Regions from separate parts of the Streptomyces sp. NPDC091272 genome, predicted to be linked through region 1. Evidence: riboswitches for the same ligand, from Rfam matches in the RefSeq annotation. Region 1 holds a riboswitch; each other region holds the start of a gene.

Region 1 (4,205 bases):
CGCGCAGCGGCCCGCCCGCATCGAACAGGTCCGGGTCGACACCGCCCTCCTCGTGCGGCCCGTTGTCGCTCGTGACGAACAGAATGGTGTCGTCGGCGATGCCCCGGGCCCTGAGCCTGTCGACGACCTTGCCGACGGTCGCGTCGAAGTAACTGATCTGCGCCGCGTGCCCCTTGTTCTGCTGGGTCCACGGGCGGGAGGCGTACGCGCCGCTGTCCGGGATGTCGCTCGGGGAGTGGGGGACGTTGGGCGTGAGGAACAGCAGGAACGGCTCGTCGGCACGGGCGTCGATCCACTCCAGCGCGTGCCGCTCGATGAGGTCGGGGGCGTACGCGCCCTTGGCGTTGCCCTCGTTCGCGGGGATCGGCTCCTTGACACCGTTGTGCCACAGGTACTGCGGGTAGTACTGGTGGGCGTGGCCGTGGTCGATGTAGCCGTAGAACTCCTCGAAGCCGCGCGCGTTGGGATGACTGGCCTGATCGCCCTGCTCGGGGCCGAAGCCCCACTTGCCGATGACCGCGGTGCGGTAGCCGCGGCTGCGCAGCACCTCGGCGAACGTCGTGTCCCCGTCACGCAGCGGCCCCTGCGGCCCGTCCGGATTGGCCCGCACGGCGGCGTGCCCGGTGTGCAGTCCGGTGAGCAGGGAGCAGCGGGACGGCGCGCAGACCGCCGCCAGGGAGTACGCGTCGCTGAACCGAAGCCCCTCGGAGGCGAGTTGGTCGATCCGGGGAGTGGTGATGAGTTTCTGGCCGTACGCACCGAGGTCACCGTAGCCGAGGTCGTCGGCCAGGATCACTACGAGATTGGGTGCGCGGACGGCCGCCCGGCCGCCGCCCGCACGGGAGTCGGCGGACCGCGCCGATGCGGGCGCGGCGGGCACGGCGGCGAGGCCCAGGGCCGCTGCGGACCCGGCGAGGAAGTGTCGACGACTGGACATGGGGACTCCTTGGGGCGCGGACGGCTCCGCTCGGCGGCCAGGTGCGCCGATCATGCGCAGTACGGGCCGGGATAACCATGTACACAACATAAAAAGCTTGTGACGGCGCACCTGGCGGCTCGGACGTACCCGCACACTGGTGCACGGCGTTCACGCTGACCACCGCCCCGTCCACCGCCCCGCCCACCGGCCCTGCCACCCACCCTTCCACCAAGAGGACTTCATGCCGGACCAACCCGCACCGTGCTGCGCTCCCGCGCGGCCGGTGGCCGGCCGACCAGCCGCGTACACAACGGAGTTGGACCCGACCCCGCTCCCGGACCCGGACCGGTACGCGGGCATGGCCGAACTCCCGGGCGGCGCCTTCCTGATGGGCAACGAGGACCGGTACGCCAATCCGCAGGACGCCGAAGGACCGGTCAGGAAAGTGGAGTTGTCCGCACTGCGGGTGGACACGACCGCGGTCACCAACGCCGCGTTCCGGCTATTCGCCGATACCACGGAACACCGGACCACCGCGGAGCGCACCGGCTGGTCGTACGTCTTCGCCGGTCTCCTCGATCCCGCCGTCGTGCACGCCTCCCCCGCCCCGGCCGCGACCCCCTGGTGGCGAGGGGTCCGCGGCGCGTCCTGGCGCGAACCGTACGGGCCCGGATCCGTGTACGAGGACAACCATCCGGTGGTGCACGTCTCCTGGGACGACGCCCGCGCGTACGCCGTGTGGGCGGGCAAGCGGCTGCCGGCCGAACCGGAGTGGGAGTACGCGGCCCGCGGCGGCCTGCCGGGTGCCCGCTACCCGTGGGGTGACGACCTCGACCACGAGGGCGCCTGGCGGTGCAACATCTGGCGCGGCGAGTTCCCGCTGGTCACGGAGAAGGAGGACGGGCAGGTGGGAACGGTCCCCGTCGACGCGTACGGTCCGAACGGTTTCGGGCTGTACAACACGGTCGGCAACGTGTGGGAGTGGACCGCCGACCCCTTCGGCTCCGGCCGGGCCGGACGGGCCATGCGCGGCGGCTCGTACCTGTGCCACGCCTCGTACTGCAACCGCTACCGGGTGGCCGCCCGCACCTCGAACACCGAGGAGAGCAGCAGCGGCAACATCGGCTTCCGGTGCGTGGCCGACGTCTGAGCCACCTGCGCCCGCGGGACGGACCGCCGGGGCCCGAGTGCGAACTGCCGTTCCCTAAGGGGGTACATTGCGTAGCGACCACCGCGGGAGCTCGGGAGCAGCCGGGCTGAGAGGGCGGACGGGAGCTGTTGGCTCCCCTTTCCGCCGACCGCATGAACCTGGACCGGGTAATGCCGGCGTAGGAAGGGTGCTGACGATGGATACTGCCTCCATACCCGGCCGGTACGGCTCTGCCGTTTCCCGCGAGGACGTGGCGGGCGTGGTCGCTTCGCTGCGGGGCTCCGGGCCCCTCGTGCACTGTCTGACCAATGTCGTGGTGTCGCAGTTCACCGCGAACGTGCTGCTCGCGGTGGGCGCCGCCCCCGCGATGGTGCACAGCGCGGAGGAGGCCGGCGCCATGGCGCGGGTGGCCGGGAGCGTCCTGGTCAACCTGGGGACGGTGACGTCCGTGACGGCGGAGGCGATGCGCGTCGCGGTCGCAGCAGCGGCCGGGGCCGGGCGGCCGTGGGTGCTCGACCCGGTGGCGGTCGGTCCGCTGCCCTGGCGCACCGGGCTCGCCCACGAACTGCTGGACATCGCGCCCCCCGCGGTCGTCCGCGGCAATCCCTCCGAGATCCTGGCGCTGGACGGCGGCCCGGGAGGACGCGGCGTGGACAGCGCGGACGCCCCCAAGGCGGCGCTGGCCGCGGCCACCGCACTTGCCGGACGGTACGGCTGCACGGTGGCGGTGAGCGGCCCGCAGGACGTCCTCACCGACGGGACACGCGTGGTGCGCCTGGCCAACGGGCACCCGCTGCTGCCGCTGGTGACGGGGACGGGCTGCGCACTCGGCGCGTTGGTTGCCGCCTGCACCGCCGTCACGGACGACGCGTTGCTGGCCGCGACTGCCGCGACCGCGCTGCTCACCGTGGCCGCCGAGGACGCCGCGAGCCGCTCCGCGGGGCCGGGCACGTTCGCCGTCGCCCTGATCGACGCTCTGTACGCGCTCGGCCAGGACCGGCTCGTCGAGGCTGTCAACCTGCGCTGAGCGCGCGCGTACCGCGGGGTTCCCGTGCTGGCGGCCGGCCCGGAGGCCACCCGCCGAAACCGCTCCTGCGCGCTAGGGCCCTCCCCTGCCCGTACTTCCTGCCCGTACATCCCGATGCGCTTCCCGTGCCCTCAGCCGGCCGGAGGCCTCCAAGGACCTGCCCATGCGACCTTTGCGACCCCTGCAATCCCCGCGACCTCCTCTCGACCTCTCCCTGTACCTCGTCACCGACACCCGTCTCTGCGGCAGCCGTGGCGTCGCCGGCACCGTGGCAGCCGCCGTCAGGGGCGGCGTCACCGCCGTCCAGCTGCGCGACCCGGACGCGGACGCCCGCGCGCTGTTCTCGCTCGGGCGGGCGATCCAGGCCGAACTCGACGGCACCGGCGTCCCCCTGATCATCAACGACCGGCTGGACGTGGCGGCCTGGCTCGGCGCGGACGGCGTCCACCTCGGGCAGCGGGACGTCTCCCCCGAGACCGCTCGGCGCCTGCTCGGTCCACACGCGTACGTGGGTCTGTCCGTCAGCCGGCCCGAGCAGCTGGCCCACGTGCCGGACGCCGTCGACCACCTCGGCGTCGGTCCGGTGTTCCCGCAGTCCACCAAGCCCGACGCGGACGCACCGCTCGGGCCGGCCGGCCTGGCCCGGATCGTCCGGGACAGCCCGCTGCCCTGTGTGGCCATCGGGGGGATCGGCGTGGCCGAGGCCGCCTCGGTCATGGCAGGCGGCGCAGCCGGGATCGCCGTCGTCAGCGCGGTCTGCGGCCGGCCGGACCCCGAGGCCGCGGCACGTTCACTCGTCCACGCCCTGCGACAGGAGGAACCCTCGTGACCACCCCGCCCATCGCCCTCACCATCGCCGCGAGCGACCCCTCCGGCGGCGCCGGGATCCAGGCCGACCTGAAGGCGTTCTCCGCCAACGGCGCGTACGGGACAGCAGTGGTGACGGCCCTGACCGCCCAGAACACCCGGGGCGTCACCGGCATCCATGCCGTCCCCCCGGCGTTCGTCACCGAGCAGATCGACACTCTGTTCGCCGACGTCCAGGTGGACGCGGTCAAGATCGGAATGCTCGCCGACGCCGCCATCGCCGCGGCCGTCGCGGACGCCCT
Region 2 (4,205 bases), on a different contig from region 1:
CGGAACATTGTGACACCGCCCTATGACAACTGGCGCGGGTCACAGGGCGGTTGTGTAGCACCAGACTGTGGGTGGAGACTCGCCGGGAGCCTCCACCCCAATCAACCGATCAGTCAGCCAGGGGCAGGTACACGCGGTTGCCGCTTGCTGCGAACTCCTTGGACTTCGCAAGCATCCCGGCCTCGATCTCCTCATCCGAGGCAGAAGAGAGCAGGTCAGGGGCAAACTGTTCTGTGATGCTTCTACTAATCTTCATCGAGCAGAATTTCGGCCCGCACATCGAGCAGAAGTGCGCCGTCTTCGCCGGTTCGGCTGGGAGCGTCTCGTCGTGGAACTCCCGTGCCGTGTCCGGGTCGAGGGCCAGGTTGAACTGGTCCTCCCACCGGAACTCGAACCGCGCGTCGCTCAGCGCGTCGTCCCACTCCTGCGCACCCGGGTGGCCCTTGGCGAGGTCCGCCGCGTGCGCAGCGATCTTGTACGTGATGACTCCGGTCTTCACGTCGTCCCGGTCGGGCAGCCCCAGGTGCTCCTTGGGGGTCACGTAGCAGAGCATCGCGGTGCCCCACCAGGCGATCATCGCGGCGCCGATGCCGGAGGTGATGTGGTCGTAGGCGGGGGCCACATCGGTCGTCAGCGGGCCGAGCGTGTAGAACGGCGCCTCCTCGCAGATCTCCTGCTGAAGGTCGATGTTCTCCTTGATCTTGTGCATCGGGACGTGTCCCGGGCCCTCGATCATGGTCTGTACGTGGAAACGCTTGGCGATCGTGTTGAGTTCCCCGAGCGTCCGCAACTCGGCGAACTGAGCCTCGTCGTTGGCGTCCGCGATGGAGCCCGGCCGCAGGCCGTCGCCCAGCGAGTACGTCACGTCGTACGCCGCGAGGATCTCGCAGAGCTCCTCGAAGTGCTCGTAGAGGAAGGACTCCTGGTGGTGCGCCAGGCACCAGGCGGCCATGATCGATCCACCGCGCGAGACGATGCCGGTCTTGCGGCGCGCCGTCAGCGGTACGTGCGCGAGGCGCACCCCCGCGTGGACGGTCATGTAGTCCACGCCTTGTTCGGCCTGCTCGATGACCGTGTCCTTGTAGACCTCCCAGGTCAGGGCCTCGGCGCGGCCGTCGACCTTCTCCAGCGCCTGGTAGAGCGGCACGGTGCCGATCGGGACGGGCGCGTTGCGCAGGATCCACTCGCGGGTGGTGTGGATGTTGCGGCCGGTGGACAGGTCCATGACCGTGTCCGCGCCCCATTTGGTGGCCCAGGTCATCTTGTCCACCTCCTCCTCGATGGAGGAGGTGACGGCCGAGTTGCCGATGTTGGCGTTGACCTTCACCAGGAACCGCTTGCCGATGATCATCGGCTCGATCTCCGGGTGGTTCACGTTCGCGGGCAACACCGCGCGTCCGGCGGCGATTTCCTCCCGTACGACATCGGGCGAGACGTTCTCCCGGATGGCCACGTACTCCATCTCCGGGGTGACCTCGCCGCGCCGTGCGTAGGCGAGCTGGGTCACCGCCTGCCCGTTCCGGCCCCGGCGGGGCTGGCGCGGACGGCCGGGGAAGACCGCGTCGAGGTTCCTGAGGCCCCCGCGTGGCGAGGTGTGCTTGATGCCGTCGTCCTCGGGACGCACCGGGCGCCCCGCGTACTCCTCGGTGTCCCCGCGTCCGACGATCCAGTTCTCGCGCAGCGGGGCCAGGCCGCGGCGTACGTCCGTCTCGACGGTCGGGTCGGTGTACGGGCCGGACGTGTCGTACAGCGTCACGTCCTTCCCGTTGGTCAGGTGCACCTGACGGACCGGCACCCGCAGGTCCGGACGTGATCCGTCGACGTACCCCTTGTGCCAGCCGGGCTTGCGCCCTTCCTGGCCGGAGGCAGGCGTGCGTGCATCCATCGTGGTCATGAGACCTACTCCCTACGCCGGCATTACCCGGTAACAGGTTCAGCGGTCGACGCAGCCGTTTCCGTACGTGTACGGAGGTCAGCGCCCTCTCAGCCCGGTGCTCCGAGCTCCCGCGTGTGCAAAGGTGCCCCCACGCTAGCGCCATTCCGGGCGCGCTGAACAGAGGGCCCCCCTCGTTCTTGCGATGATCGCCGGGTGACCCCACCACAGCCGCCGTCCGGTCCGCCGTCCACACAGCCGCCCCCGCCGTCCCCTTCGCCGCCGGCCTCCTCGCACGGCCACAGCCACAGCCACGGGCCCGCGGCCCCCGTCTCCAAACACCTGCGCAAGGTCATCGCGGCGGTACTGATCCCCTTCGCCACCGCCGTCCTCGTCGGCCTCGCGATCCTGTGGCCCGGTGGCGCACCCACCCACGAGCGCACCGGCGTGGGCTTCGACCGGCAGACCGAGCAGGGCCGCGTCGTCCAGGTCGAGGCCATCGACTGCAAGGCCGCGAACGTCGCCGAACAGCCGCAGCAACCGCAGGGCCAGGCGGACCCGTTGTCACCACCGGGCGGCGACGGCGCCAAGGGCGACTGCAAGAAGGCGACGGTCGAGGTGACCAGCGGCGCGGACAAGGGCCGCACCTTCACCGAGATCGTCCAGCCCGGCGCCCCCCGGCAGTTGGAACAGGGCCAGGGCGTCGTCGTCGCGTACGCCCCGGACGCGCCGCGTGAACTGCAGTACTCCGTCACCGACGTGGACCGGAAGCTTCCGCTCACCGTGCTCGCAGGCATCTTCGCCGTCGCGGTGGTGATCGTCGGCCGGATGAAGGGCGTGATGGCGCTGGTCGCGCTCGTCGCGTCGTTCACGATCCTGACCCTGTTCATCCTGCCCGCCATCCTCCAGGGCTCGAACCCGCTGGTCGTGGCGGTGGTCGGTGCCAGCGCCATCATGCTGATCGCGCTCTACGCCTGCCACGGGCTGAACGCCCGTACCTCCGTCGCCGTCCTCGGCACCCTCGTCTCGCTGCTGCTGATCGGACTGTTGGGCTCCCTCTTCATCGGCTGGGCCTTCCTGTCGGGAAACATCGACGACAGCACCGGCCTGATCCACACCCTGTACCCCTCCATCGACATGAGCGGCCTGCTTCTCGCGGGCGTCATCATCGGCTCCCTCGGTGTCCTCGACGACGTGACGGTCACCCAGACCTCCGCCGTCTGGGAACTCCACCAGGCGGATCCGACGATGGGCCCGCGCGCCCTGTACCGGGCGGGCATCCGCATCGGCCGCGACCACATCGCCTCGGTCGTCAACACCCTCGTCCTCGCCTACGCGGGCGCCGCCCTGCCCCTGCTGCTGCTGTTCTCGATCGCCCAGAGCAGTGTGGGGACGGTCGCCAACAGCGAGCTCGTCGCCCAGGAGATCGTGCGCACCCTCGTCGGCTCGATCGGGCTGGTCGCCTCGGTCCCCGTGACCACCGCGCTCGCCGCGCTGGTCGTCTCCGCCGACCGCTCGGGCACCGCCTCGCCCTCGATGCCGGTACGCACCGGACGCGGCCGGCGCCGCAAGGGCTGACGCGACCGGCGCGACCGAGACCGCTGTCACCGGCCGGCGCGGCCGACACCGCCGACACGGCCGGTACGCCGGGGGTGCGCGCACGCCAGGGGCACATGACAGAAGAGGCGGCCGGGTGACTCCGGCCGCCTCTGGCGTTTCGATCCGGGCGGGTCCTGCGGGCGCAACCCACGGCCGGGACCAGCGAACGGTCCTGCGAGCGGTCCTGCGAGCGGTCCTGCGGGCGGTAAACCCGCCGGGCCTCAGCCCGCGTTCTCCTCCGCCAGAATCCGGCCCAACTCGTCCTCCAGGCATCCGGCATAGTCACTCTGCGTGTGCTCCTGGCCGAGCGGCACAAGCTTGTCCGTGCGGTCGAGAAACGCCACCAGCGGCGCCGCGCTCGCTCTGAAAAGCGCGCGGTCGGCGCCCACCTGGAGCCTGATGTGCACATCGGCAAGTTCGTCGGGGTCGGTCGGGGAGATGTGCACATCTCCCTCGCCGCAGGATTCGTTGATTCCGTCAACCAGCAGCTCGCGGCCAAAAGCCCAGGTCACAGGCGCATCACCGGGCAGGTGGAAGGTCAGCTTGATCGCGTAGGGATCCTTCGCCTGGTACATGAGCTCGACCGGAATACGAAAGGAGAGCTCCTCCGAGACGAGGAAGCTCATCATGACCTCTGCCTGAACCGACTCGCGCATCGCCAACCCTGCCGTAGAAGAAAGTGGCCGGAACGATCCCATCCGTCCCTCTTGACGCCATCGTGCTTGAACCAGTA
Region 3 (4,205 bases), on a different contig from region 1:
CCGCCCACGACCAGCGCGATCGCGGTCGCCACCACGGCGTACTGCAAGGAGTTCCAGACCGCTTCCAGCGGCGGTACCAGGAAGGTTCCGCCGCTGTCGGCCACCGAGCGCAGCGCCCGGTAGTAGCCGAACCCGTACCCCTGCGGCCCGTCCAGCGACCGCTCGACCAGCACGGACAGCGGAAGCAGGATCAGCACAAGTACGCTCGCCAGCACTCCGCCGAGCAGCGCCCACTGACCTGTGCCGCGCGGCCTGCGCGAGGTGCGCGCCGGGTCGACGAGCTTCAGCGCACCCTCCCGCCGGCGTACCGTCCACGCGTGCACGGCGAGGATCGCGCCCACCGCAGCGAACTGCACCAGCGTCAGCACTGCGGCGGTCGGCAGGTCGAGCAGCTGGGCGGTCTGCCGGTAGACCTCCACCTCCAGGGTGGAACGGGCGGGCCCGCCCAGGATCTGCACGACGCCGAACGACGTGAAGGTGAACAGGAAGACCATCAGCGCGGCGGCGGCCACCGCCGGCGCGAGCGCCGGCAAGGTCACCCGCCGCCAGGCCGTGAGGCGCCCCGCCCCGAGTACCCGCGCGGCCTCTTCCTGCCGCGGGTCGAGCTGCGACCACAGCCCGCCCACGGTCCGGACGACCACCGCGTAGTTGAAGAAGACGTGGGCGAGCAGGATCGCCCACACGGTGTTGTCGAGCCGTACGCCCCACGTCTCGTCGAGCAGCCCGCCGCGCCCCAGCACCGCCAGGAAGGCGGTACCCACGACCACGGTCGGCAGCACGAACGGCACGGTGACCACGGCCCGCAGCAGCTGCTTGCCCGGAAACTCGAACCGGGCGAAGACGTACGCCGCGGGCAGCGCGAGCAGCAGGGTGAGCGCCGTCGACGTGACGGCCTGCCAGGTGGTGAACCAGAGCACGCCGAGGATGTCCGGATCGCCCAGCACCTCGCCGATCCGCCCGAGCTGCCAGGTCCCGCTCGGCCGCAGTCCGCGCGCCACGATGGCGACGACCGGGTAGGCGAAGAACAGCGCGAAGAACGCCACCGGTACGGCCATCAGGCCGAGCCGCACCGCACCGCCGCGCCAGGAACCCCGCCGGGCGCCTTCGCGGGCGCCCGGCCGGGGCCCGCCTACTTGTTCACCAGCGAGGACCACGACTTGACCCACTGCTCACGGTTGTCGGCGATCTTCTTGGGCGCGACGGTCAGCGGCCTGTCGACGGTGGCGCCGAACTTCGCGTACACCTCGGGCAGCTCGGTGTCCTTGACCGCCGGGTTGACGAACATCTTCAGCGGCAGGTCCTGCTGGAACTGCTTGCCGAGCAGGAAGTCGAGGAGCGCCTTGCCGCCGGCCTCGTTCTTCGCCCCGTCGAGCAGTCCGGCGAACTCGACCTGGCGGAAGCAGGTGCCGGTGGCGACGCCGGTCGGCGCCTCGGCGGGCCTCGGTTCGGCGAACAGCACCTCGACGGGCGGGCTGGAGGCGTACGAGACGACCAGCGGCCGGTCGGCCTTCGCCTTCTTGCCGCCGGCGGAGCCCGAGAACTCCTCGTTGTACGCCTGCTCCCAGCCGTCCACGACCTTGACGCCGTTGTCCTTGAGCTTCTGCCAGTAGCCCTGCCAGCCGGCGTCGCCGTACCGTCCCGCGGTCGCGAGCAGGAACCCGAGGCCCGGCGAGGAGGTGGCGGCGTTCTCGGTGACGAGCAGGTTCTTGTAGGCGGGCTTGACCAGGTCGTCGAGCGACTTCGGCGGTGCCAGCTTCTTCTCGGCGAAGTACTTCTTGTCGTAGTTGACGCAGATGTCGCCGGTGTCGACCGGGGTCACCCGGTGCTCGCCCTTGTCGAGCTGGAGGTCCGCGGGCACGCCGTTCAGGCCCTTGGCCTCGTACGGCTGGAAGAGGCCGTTGTCGAGCGCGCGCGAGAGAAGGGTGTTGTCCACGCCGAAGAAGACGTCACCGCGGGGCGAGCCCTTGGTCAGGATCTCCTGGTTGAGGGCGGCTCCCGCGTCACCGCTCTTGAGCACCTTGACCGTGTAGCCGGACTGCCGGGTGAACTCCTTGAGCACGGCGGGCGAGACGTCGAAGGAGTCGTGGCTGACCAGGGTGACGGTCTTGGAACCGCCGGCCCCGGCCTCCTTGTCACCGTCGGACGGCCCGCCGCAGGCGGCGAGCGCACCGACGCTGAGCACGGCGGCCACGGAGACCGCCGCGTACCTCCTGGTGGTGCGCACTGACCTCTTGATGGTGCTCACTGGTGAAGTCCTCCTGGAAATGACCAGGAAGAGACGCGGCCCCGCCCACCTCGGAAAAAGTGGGCAGGGCGCAACAGCTCGAGTTACGACCGAACTTCCTACCCAGAATGACCTGGGCGAGGTTCAGAGGGTCTGCAGTGAGAACTGCACTCTCAGCGCTGTGGCGCTCCCCTGTCGGAATATGCAGATGTGCGGCCCAGCGTACAACCAGGCGCCCGGCGGTCAGCGCTCGGAGGCCGCCAGCTGCCCGCAGGCGCCGTCGATCTCCTGGCCGCGGGTGTCGCGCACCGTCACCGGTACCCCGTGCGCCGCGATGGCCGCCACGAACGCCTTCTCGTCCTCGGGGCGCGAGGCGGTCCACTTGGAGCCGGGGGTCGGGTTCAGCGGGATCAGGTTGACGTGCACCCGCTTGTTCTTGAGCAGCCGCCCCAGCAGGTCACCGCGCCATGCCTGGTCGTTGATGTCCCTGATCAGCGCGTACTCGATGGAGATGCGACGGCCCGACTTCTCCGCGTACTCCCATGCGGCGTCCAGCACCTCACGCACCTTCCAGCGCGTGTTGACCGGCACCAGCGTGTCGCGCAGCTCGTCGTCGGGGGCGTGCAGCGACACGGCGAGGCGGCACTTGAAGCCCTCGTCGGCGAACCGCAGCATCGCGGGCACCAGGCCCACGGTGGAGACGGTGATCCCGCGCTGGGAGAGCCCGAGGCCGTCCGGCTCGGGGTCGGTCAGCCGGCGGATCGCGCCGACGACGCGCTTGTAGTTGGCGAGCGGCTCGCCCATCCCCATGAAGACGATGTTCGACAGCCGCGCGGGGCCGCCGGGCACGTCCCCGTCGCGCAGTGCCCGCATCCCGTCCACGATCTGGTGCACGATCTCCGCGGTGGAGAGGTTCCGGTCGAGACCGGCCTGCCCGGTCGCGCAGAACGGGCAGTTCATGCCACAGCCGGCCTGCGAGGAGATGCACATGGTCACCCGGTCCGGGTAGCGCATCAGCACGGACTCGACGAGCGTCCCGTCGTGCATCTTCCACAGCGTCTTACGCGTGGTCTCCTGGTCGGTCGACAGATGGCGGACCACCGTCATCAGCTCCGGCAGCAGCGCCTCGCGGAGCTTGCCGCGCGAACCGGCGGGAATGTCGGTCCACTGCTCCGGGTCGTGCGCGTAGCGCGCGAAGTAGTGCTGGGACAGCTGCTTGGCGCGGAACGGCTTCTCGCCGATCTCGGCGACGACCTCCTTGCGCTCGGCGGGCGTGAGGTCGGCGAGGTGCCGCGGGGGCTTCTTGGCTCCGCGGGGCGCGACGAAAGTGAGTTCTCCGGGTACAGGCATGGTCATACCAGTGTGGCAGATGTACGACAAGAGGCCCGCCGTCCTGTGGACGGGGGCCCCTTACGCAACAACGCAGCAGGTCACAGGCGCGGTGTCACGCCGAACCCACGAAGATCACCAGCAGCAGCCAGACCACGGGAGCCGTCGGGAGGAGGGAGTCGAGGCGGTCCATGATGCCGCCGTGGCCCGGCAGCAGTGTGCCCATGTCCTTGATCCCGAGGTCCCTCTTGATCATGGACTCGCCCAGGTCGCCCAGGGTGGCGCTGGCCGCGACCGCGAGGCCGAGCAGCGCGCCCTGCCACCACGTACCGCCGTCGACCAGCAGCGTCATGCAGACCACGCCCGCCGCCATCGCGAAGGCGATCGCGCCGAGCAGGCCCTCGCGGGTCTTGCCGGGGCTGATGCGCGGCGCCAGCTTGTGCTTGCCGAAACGCCAGCCCACCGCGTAGGCGCCGGTGTCGCTGACCACCGTCAGCAGCAGGAAGGTGAGCACCCGCTGCGGGCCGTCGTGCGCCGTGAGCATCATCGCGACGAAGGTGGCCAGGAACGGCACGTAGAACGCGGCGAAGACACCCGCGGTGACGTCCTTGAGGTAGCCCTCGGGGGGCTCCGTCATCCGCCAGACCAGCAC
Region 4 (4,205 bases), on a different contig from region 1:
CAGCCGGTACCCGGGCCCGTCCGGGCGGGGGATCCGCCCTGCCCCGCTGGGGCCCCTACAGCTTCCGCACGGCCGATTTCAGCGGTACGGAGGGATCGGCGGCCAGCTCCGGGTCGAGCGCCGCCCCCGCCTCCACCAGCTTGCGCCCCTGCGCCAGGTCGCGCGGGCGGCCCACCGCGAGCAGGGCCACCAGGGCGCCGCCGCGCAGCCAGCACACCGACCAGGAGAGGCCGCCGGGGTCGCCGCGCCAGATCATCTCGTCGGCGTCCGCGTGATGGCCGACGTACTGCACGAAGCGGCCGAACTGCTCGGACCAGAAGTACGGCACGGGGTCGTAGGGCAGCGTGGCGCCGCCCAGGATGTTCGCGGCGACGGTGCGCGGGCCCTGCAGCGCGTTGTCCCAGTGGTGCACGAGCAGCCGGGCGCCGTACCGCCCGGAGGGGAAGGAGGCGCAGTCGCCCACCGCGTGCACGTCGGGGGCCGAGGTGCGCAGGTGCGCGTCCGCCGTGACGGAGCCGTCCGGGCCGAGCTCGATCCCGGAGCCCGCCAGCCAGGCCGTCGCGGGTCTGGCGCCGACGCCGACGAGGACGGCGCCGGCCGGGATGCGGCGGCCGTCGGCGAGGAGCACCGCGCCCGGCTCGACCGCCGCCACGCGCGCGTGGGTGAGGAGCTCGGCTCCCCCTTCGGCGTACCAGGCGGACATCGGGGCGGCGATCTCGGCGGGCATCGTCCCGGCGAGCGGCCGGTCGGCGGCCTCCACCACGGTGACCGTGCAGCCGGCCTCCCTGGCGGCGGTGGTGAACTCGGCACCGATCCAGCCCGCGCCGACCACCACCACGTCCTGCTGCGCCTCCAGCACCGGGCGCAGCCGCAGTGCGTCGTCGAGCGTGCGCAGCAGATGGACGCCCGGCACACCGACGGTGCCGGGCAGGGTGACCGGGTCCGCCCCGGTGGCCAGGACCAGCGAGTCGTACGCGAGAGGGCCGGCCGGGGTGTCGATCTCGTGGTCCGCCGGGCGTACCCCGGTGACCTGGAGCCCCAGCCGGAGCTCGACCCCGAGCGCGTCGAAGTCGACCTCGAAGGCCGTCGTCCCGGTCTTGCCGAGCAGGACCGCCTTGGACAGCGGCGGCCGGTCGTACGGCGGGTGGTGCTCGGCGCCGATCAAGGTGATCCGGCCCTCGAAACCCTGCTCCCGCAGGGCCACCGCGGTCTGCACACCGGCCATGCCCGCGCCGACGACGACGATTCGTTTCTGCTCGCTCACCCGATCACCTTACGTATCTGACGCCCCGTCAGGAAGGGCTCCTCGCACGGGTCCGGGTCCGTCAGGACGCGAGCTCCTCGACCACGCTCGTGCCACTGCCGTCCTGGGAGTCCCATGCCCAGCTCTCCCGGAGCCGAACGCGGCCGTCCACGAGGAGCGTGACCTCGGACAGACAGTGTCCGGACGATGTCGTTCCGTCCCGCTTCAGCTGTACGTACCTGAAGTCGAGCCGGTCCCCCGCGCGCGTGCCGACCAGATGCCCGCGCACCACGTCACCGCCCGCGTAATCGGCCCAGATCACGCCGTCCTGCTCGTGGTAGGCAAAGCGGGTGGCGGTGCCGACCTGCCCCGGGGCCTGGTCGGCGACCGGCGCGAGGAGAAGTCCGTCGAGCGAACGGGGCACGGGGGCGCTCCCTCACAGTACGTGGAACCCAAGGATTAGTCTGGTCACCGTACAAGCACTCACGGGAGCCCGGCGGACCGGGCTGAGAGGGAGGCGCCACCGGCCTCCGACCGTACGAACCTGATCCGGATCATGCCGGCGAAGGGAGGGGCTGGACGCCCATGCAGTCTTCTGAACCCTCGGGACAACGGCCGTACGACGTCCTGGTGATCGGGGGCGGGATCATCGGTCTGGTCACCGCCTGGCGGGCCGCGCAGCGCGGTCTGCGCACCGCGCTCGCCGACCCGGAACCGGGTCGCGGCGCGGCCGGGGTGGCGGCCGGAATGCTCGCCGCCGTCACCGAGCTCCACCACGGCGAGCAGACCCTGCTCGCTCTCAACCTCGCCTCCGCGCGCCGCTTTCCGGACTTCGTGGCCGAGCTCCAGGAGGTGTCCGGGCAGGACACCGGCTACCGCGCGTGCGGCACGCTCGCCGTCGCCCTGGACGCCGACGACCGGGCCCACCTGCGTGAACTGCACACCCTGCAACGGCAGTCCGGGCTGGAGTCGGAGTGGCTGACCGGACGAGAGTGCCGCCGCCTGGAGCCGATGCTCGCCCCCGGCGTGCGCGGCGGGCTGCGGGTGGACGGCGACCACCAGGTCGACCCCAGACGCCTGGCAGCGGCCCTCGTGACGGCCTGCGGTCGCGCCGGTGTGGTGGTGCACCGTGCGGCAGCGGAGAGGCTGTCCGTCGTACGGGACCGGGCGGCGGGCGCCCTGCTGGCCGACGGGAGCGAGCTGGTCGCCGACCAGGTGGTGCTGGCGGCCGGGTCGCTCAGCGGCCGGCTCGCCGGGGTACCGCCAGAGGTGCTGCCACCGGTGCGCCCGGTCAAGGGGCAGGTGCTGCGGCTGACGGTGCCGCCCTCGTACGCGCCGTTCCTGAGCCGTACGGTGCGCGCCGTGGTGCGCGGCGGCGAGGTCTATCTGGTGCCGCGTGAGAACGGTGAGCTGGTACTCGGCGCGACCTCCGAGGAACTGGGCTGGGACACCACCGTCACCGCGGGCGGCGTCTACGAGCTGCTGCGCGACGCCCACGAGCTGGTCCCGGGCATCACCGAGCTGCCGCTCACCGAGACCAGGGCGGGGCTGCGTCCCTGCTCCCCCGACAACGCCCCGCTGCTCGGGCCGACCGCCCTGCCGGGCCTGCTGCTCGCCACCGGGCACCACCGCAACGGGGTGCTGCTGACGCCCGTCACCGGGGACGTCATGGCGGACGTGCTGACCACCGGCGAGCTCCCGGGCCCGGCGAGGCCGTTCACCCCGCGGCGCTTCGCGCCCGTACCCCCGCCCGTACGACAGGAACGACAGGAGCTGTCCGCATGAGTACCTCGGTGCACGTGACCATGAACGGCGAGGGGCACCAGGTCTCCGTCGGCACGACCCTCGGCGACCTCGTCGCGACGCTCACGCGCGCCCACGCGGGCGTGGCCGCCGCACTCAACGAGACAGTGGTACCGCGGGGCCGGTGGGCGGCCACCGCCCTCGGTGACGGCGACCGCGTGGAAGTACTGACCGCGGTCCAGGGAGGCTGAAGGACATGGCGGACGATCTCTTCGAACTGGGCGGCGCCGGCTTCTCGTCCCGGCTGATCATGGGGACGGGCGGCGCGCCGAGCCTGGACGTGCTGGAGCGCTCGCTCGTCGCCTCGGGCACCGAGCTGACGACGGTCGCGATGCGCAGGCTGGACCCGTCGGTGCAGGGCTCCGTGCTGTCCCTGCTGGAGCGGCTGGGCATCCGGGTGCTGCCCAACACGGCGGGCTGCTACACGGCGGGCGAGGCCGTGCTCACGGCGCGGCTCGCACGGGAGGCGCTGGGCACGGACTGGGTGAAGCTGGAGGTCATCGCGGACGAGCGGACCCTGCTGCCCGATCCGGTCGAGCTGCTGGACGCGGCGGAGCTGCTGGTCGACGACGGCTTCACCGTGCTCCCGTACACGAACGACGACCCGGTGCTCGCGCGGAAGCTGGAGGACGTGGGCTGCGCGGCGGTGATGCCGCTGGGCTCGCCGATCGGCTCCGGGCTCGGCATCCGCAACCCGCACAACTTCGAGCTGATCGTGGAGCGGGCCGGGGTGCCGGTGATCCTGGACGCGGGGGCGGGGACCGCGTCGGACGCGGTGCTGGCGATGGAGCTGGGGTGCGCGGGTGTGATGCTCGCCTCGGCGGTGACCCGGGCGCAGGAGCCGGTGCTGATGGCGGAGGCGATGCGCCACGGGGTGGAGGCGGGGCGGCTCGCGTACCGGGCGGGGCGGATTCCGCGCCGGTACTTCGCGCGGGCGTCGTCCCCGGAGGAGGGGCGGGCCAGGCTGGACCCGGAGCGGCCGGCGTTCTGAGGGGGGCGGGGGCTGCGGGGGGGCGCTGCGTCGGAGGGAGCGGGGCCGGGGGCGCGGGCCGGGGCGTCAGCGGGAGTGGGGCCGGGGCTCGGGCGAGGGCGCGGCGTCCGCCGGGGGCCGCTCCCTTGCCCGCCCTGTCACAGCTCGGCTTCAGTACGGGTGGCTGTG

What was found. A riboswitch is a leader RNA that binds a small molecule or an ion and turns the genes downstream of it on or off. The one in region 1 is predicted to bind thiamine pyrophosphate.
Region 2: it holds a riboswitch for thiamine pyrophosphate, as region 1 does, so the genes downstream of both, thiC (phosphomethylpyrimidine synthase ThiC) here and thiM (hydroxyethylthiazole kinase) in region 1, are expected to answer to the same signal.
Region 3: it holds a riboswitch for thiamine pyrophosphate, as region 1 does, so the genes downstream of both, ACIQM4_RS24615 (thiamine ABC transporter substrate binding subunit) here and thiM (hydroxyethylthiazole kinase) in region 1, are expected to answer to the same signal.
Region 4: it holds a riboswitch for thiamine pyrophosphate, as region 1 does, so the genes downstream of both, thiO (glycine oxidase ThiO) here and thiM (hydroxyethylthiazole kinase) in region 1, are expected to answer to the same signal.

Annotation. Positions count from the first base shown of each region.
Region 1 covers NZ_JBIVVC010000016.1:158,475-162,679, reverse strand. Annotated here, with positions in the region: gene ACIQM4_RS32265 (sulfatase-like hydrolase/transferase) at 1-937, opposite strand, end outside; gene ACIQM4_RS32260 (formylglycine-generating enzyme family protein) at 1,161-2,069, shown strand; TPP riboswitch at 2,143-2,272, shown strand; gene thiM (hydroxyethylthiazole kinase) at 2,266-3,096, shown strand; gene thiE (thiamine phosphate synthase) at 3,260-3,925, shown strand; gene thiD (bifunctional hydroxymethylpyrimidine kinase/phosphomethylpyrimidine kinase) at 3,922-4,205, shown strand, end outside.
Region 2 covers NZ_JBIVVC010000003.1:576,269-580,473, reverse strand. Annotated here, with positions in the region: gene thiC (phosphomethylpyrimidine synthase ThiC) at 110-1,894, opposite strand; TPP riboswitch at 1,887-2,018, opposite strand; gene ACIQM4_RS11915 (YibE/F family protein) at 2,090-3,451, shown strand; gene ACIQM4_RS11910 (SsgA family sporulation/cell division regulator) at 3,694-4,128, opposite strand.
Region 3 covers NZ_JBIVVC010000009.1:176,031-180,235, reverse strand. Annotated here, with positions in the region: gene ACIQM4_RS24620 (ABC transporter permease) at 1-1,055, opposite strand, end outside; gene ACIQM4_RS24615 (thiamine ABC transporter substrate binding subunit) at 1,130-2,245, opposite strand; TPP riboswitch at 2,323-2,428, opposite strand; gene rlmN (23S rRNA (adenine(2503)-C(2))-methyltransferase RlmN) at 2,468-3,574, opposite strand; gene ACIQM4_RS24605 (phosphatidate cytidylyltransferase) at 3,669-4,205, opposite strand, start outside.
Region 4 covers NZ_JBIVVC010000007.1:360,653-364,857, forward strand. Annotated here, with positions in the region: gene ACIQM4_RS21800 (NAD(P)/FAD-dependent oxidoreductase) at 56-1,264, opposite strand; gene ACIQM4_RS21805 (hypothetical protein) at 1,326-1,667, opposite strand; TPP riboswitch at 1,719-1,831, shown strand; gene thiO (glycine oxidase ThiO) at 1,829-3,028, shown strand; gene thiS (sulfur carrier protein ThiS) at 3,025-3,237, shown strand; gene ACIQM4_RS21820 (thiazole synthase) at 3,243-4,037, shown strand.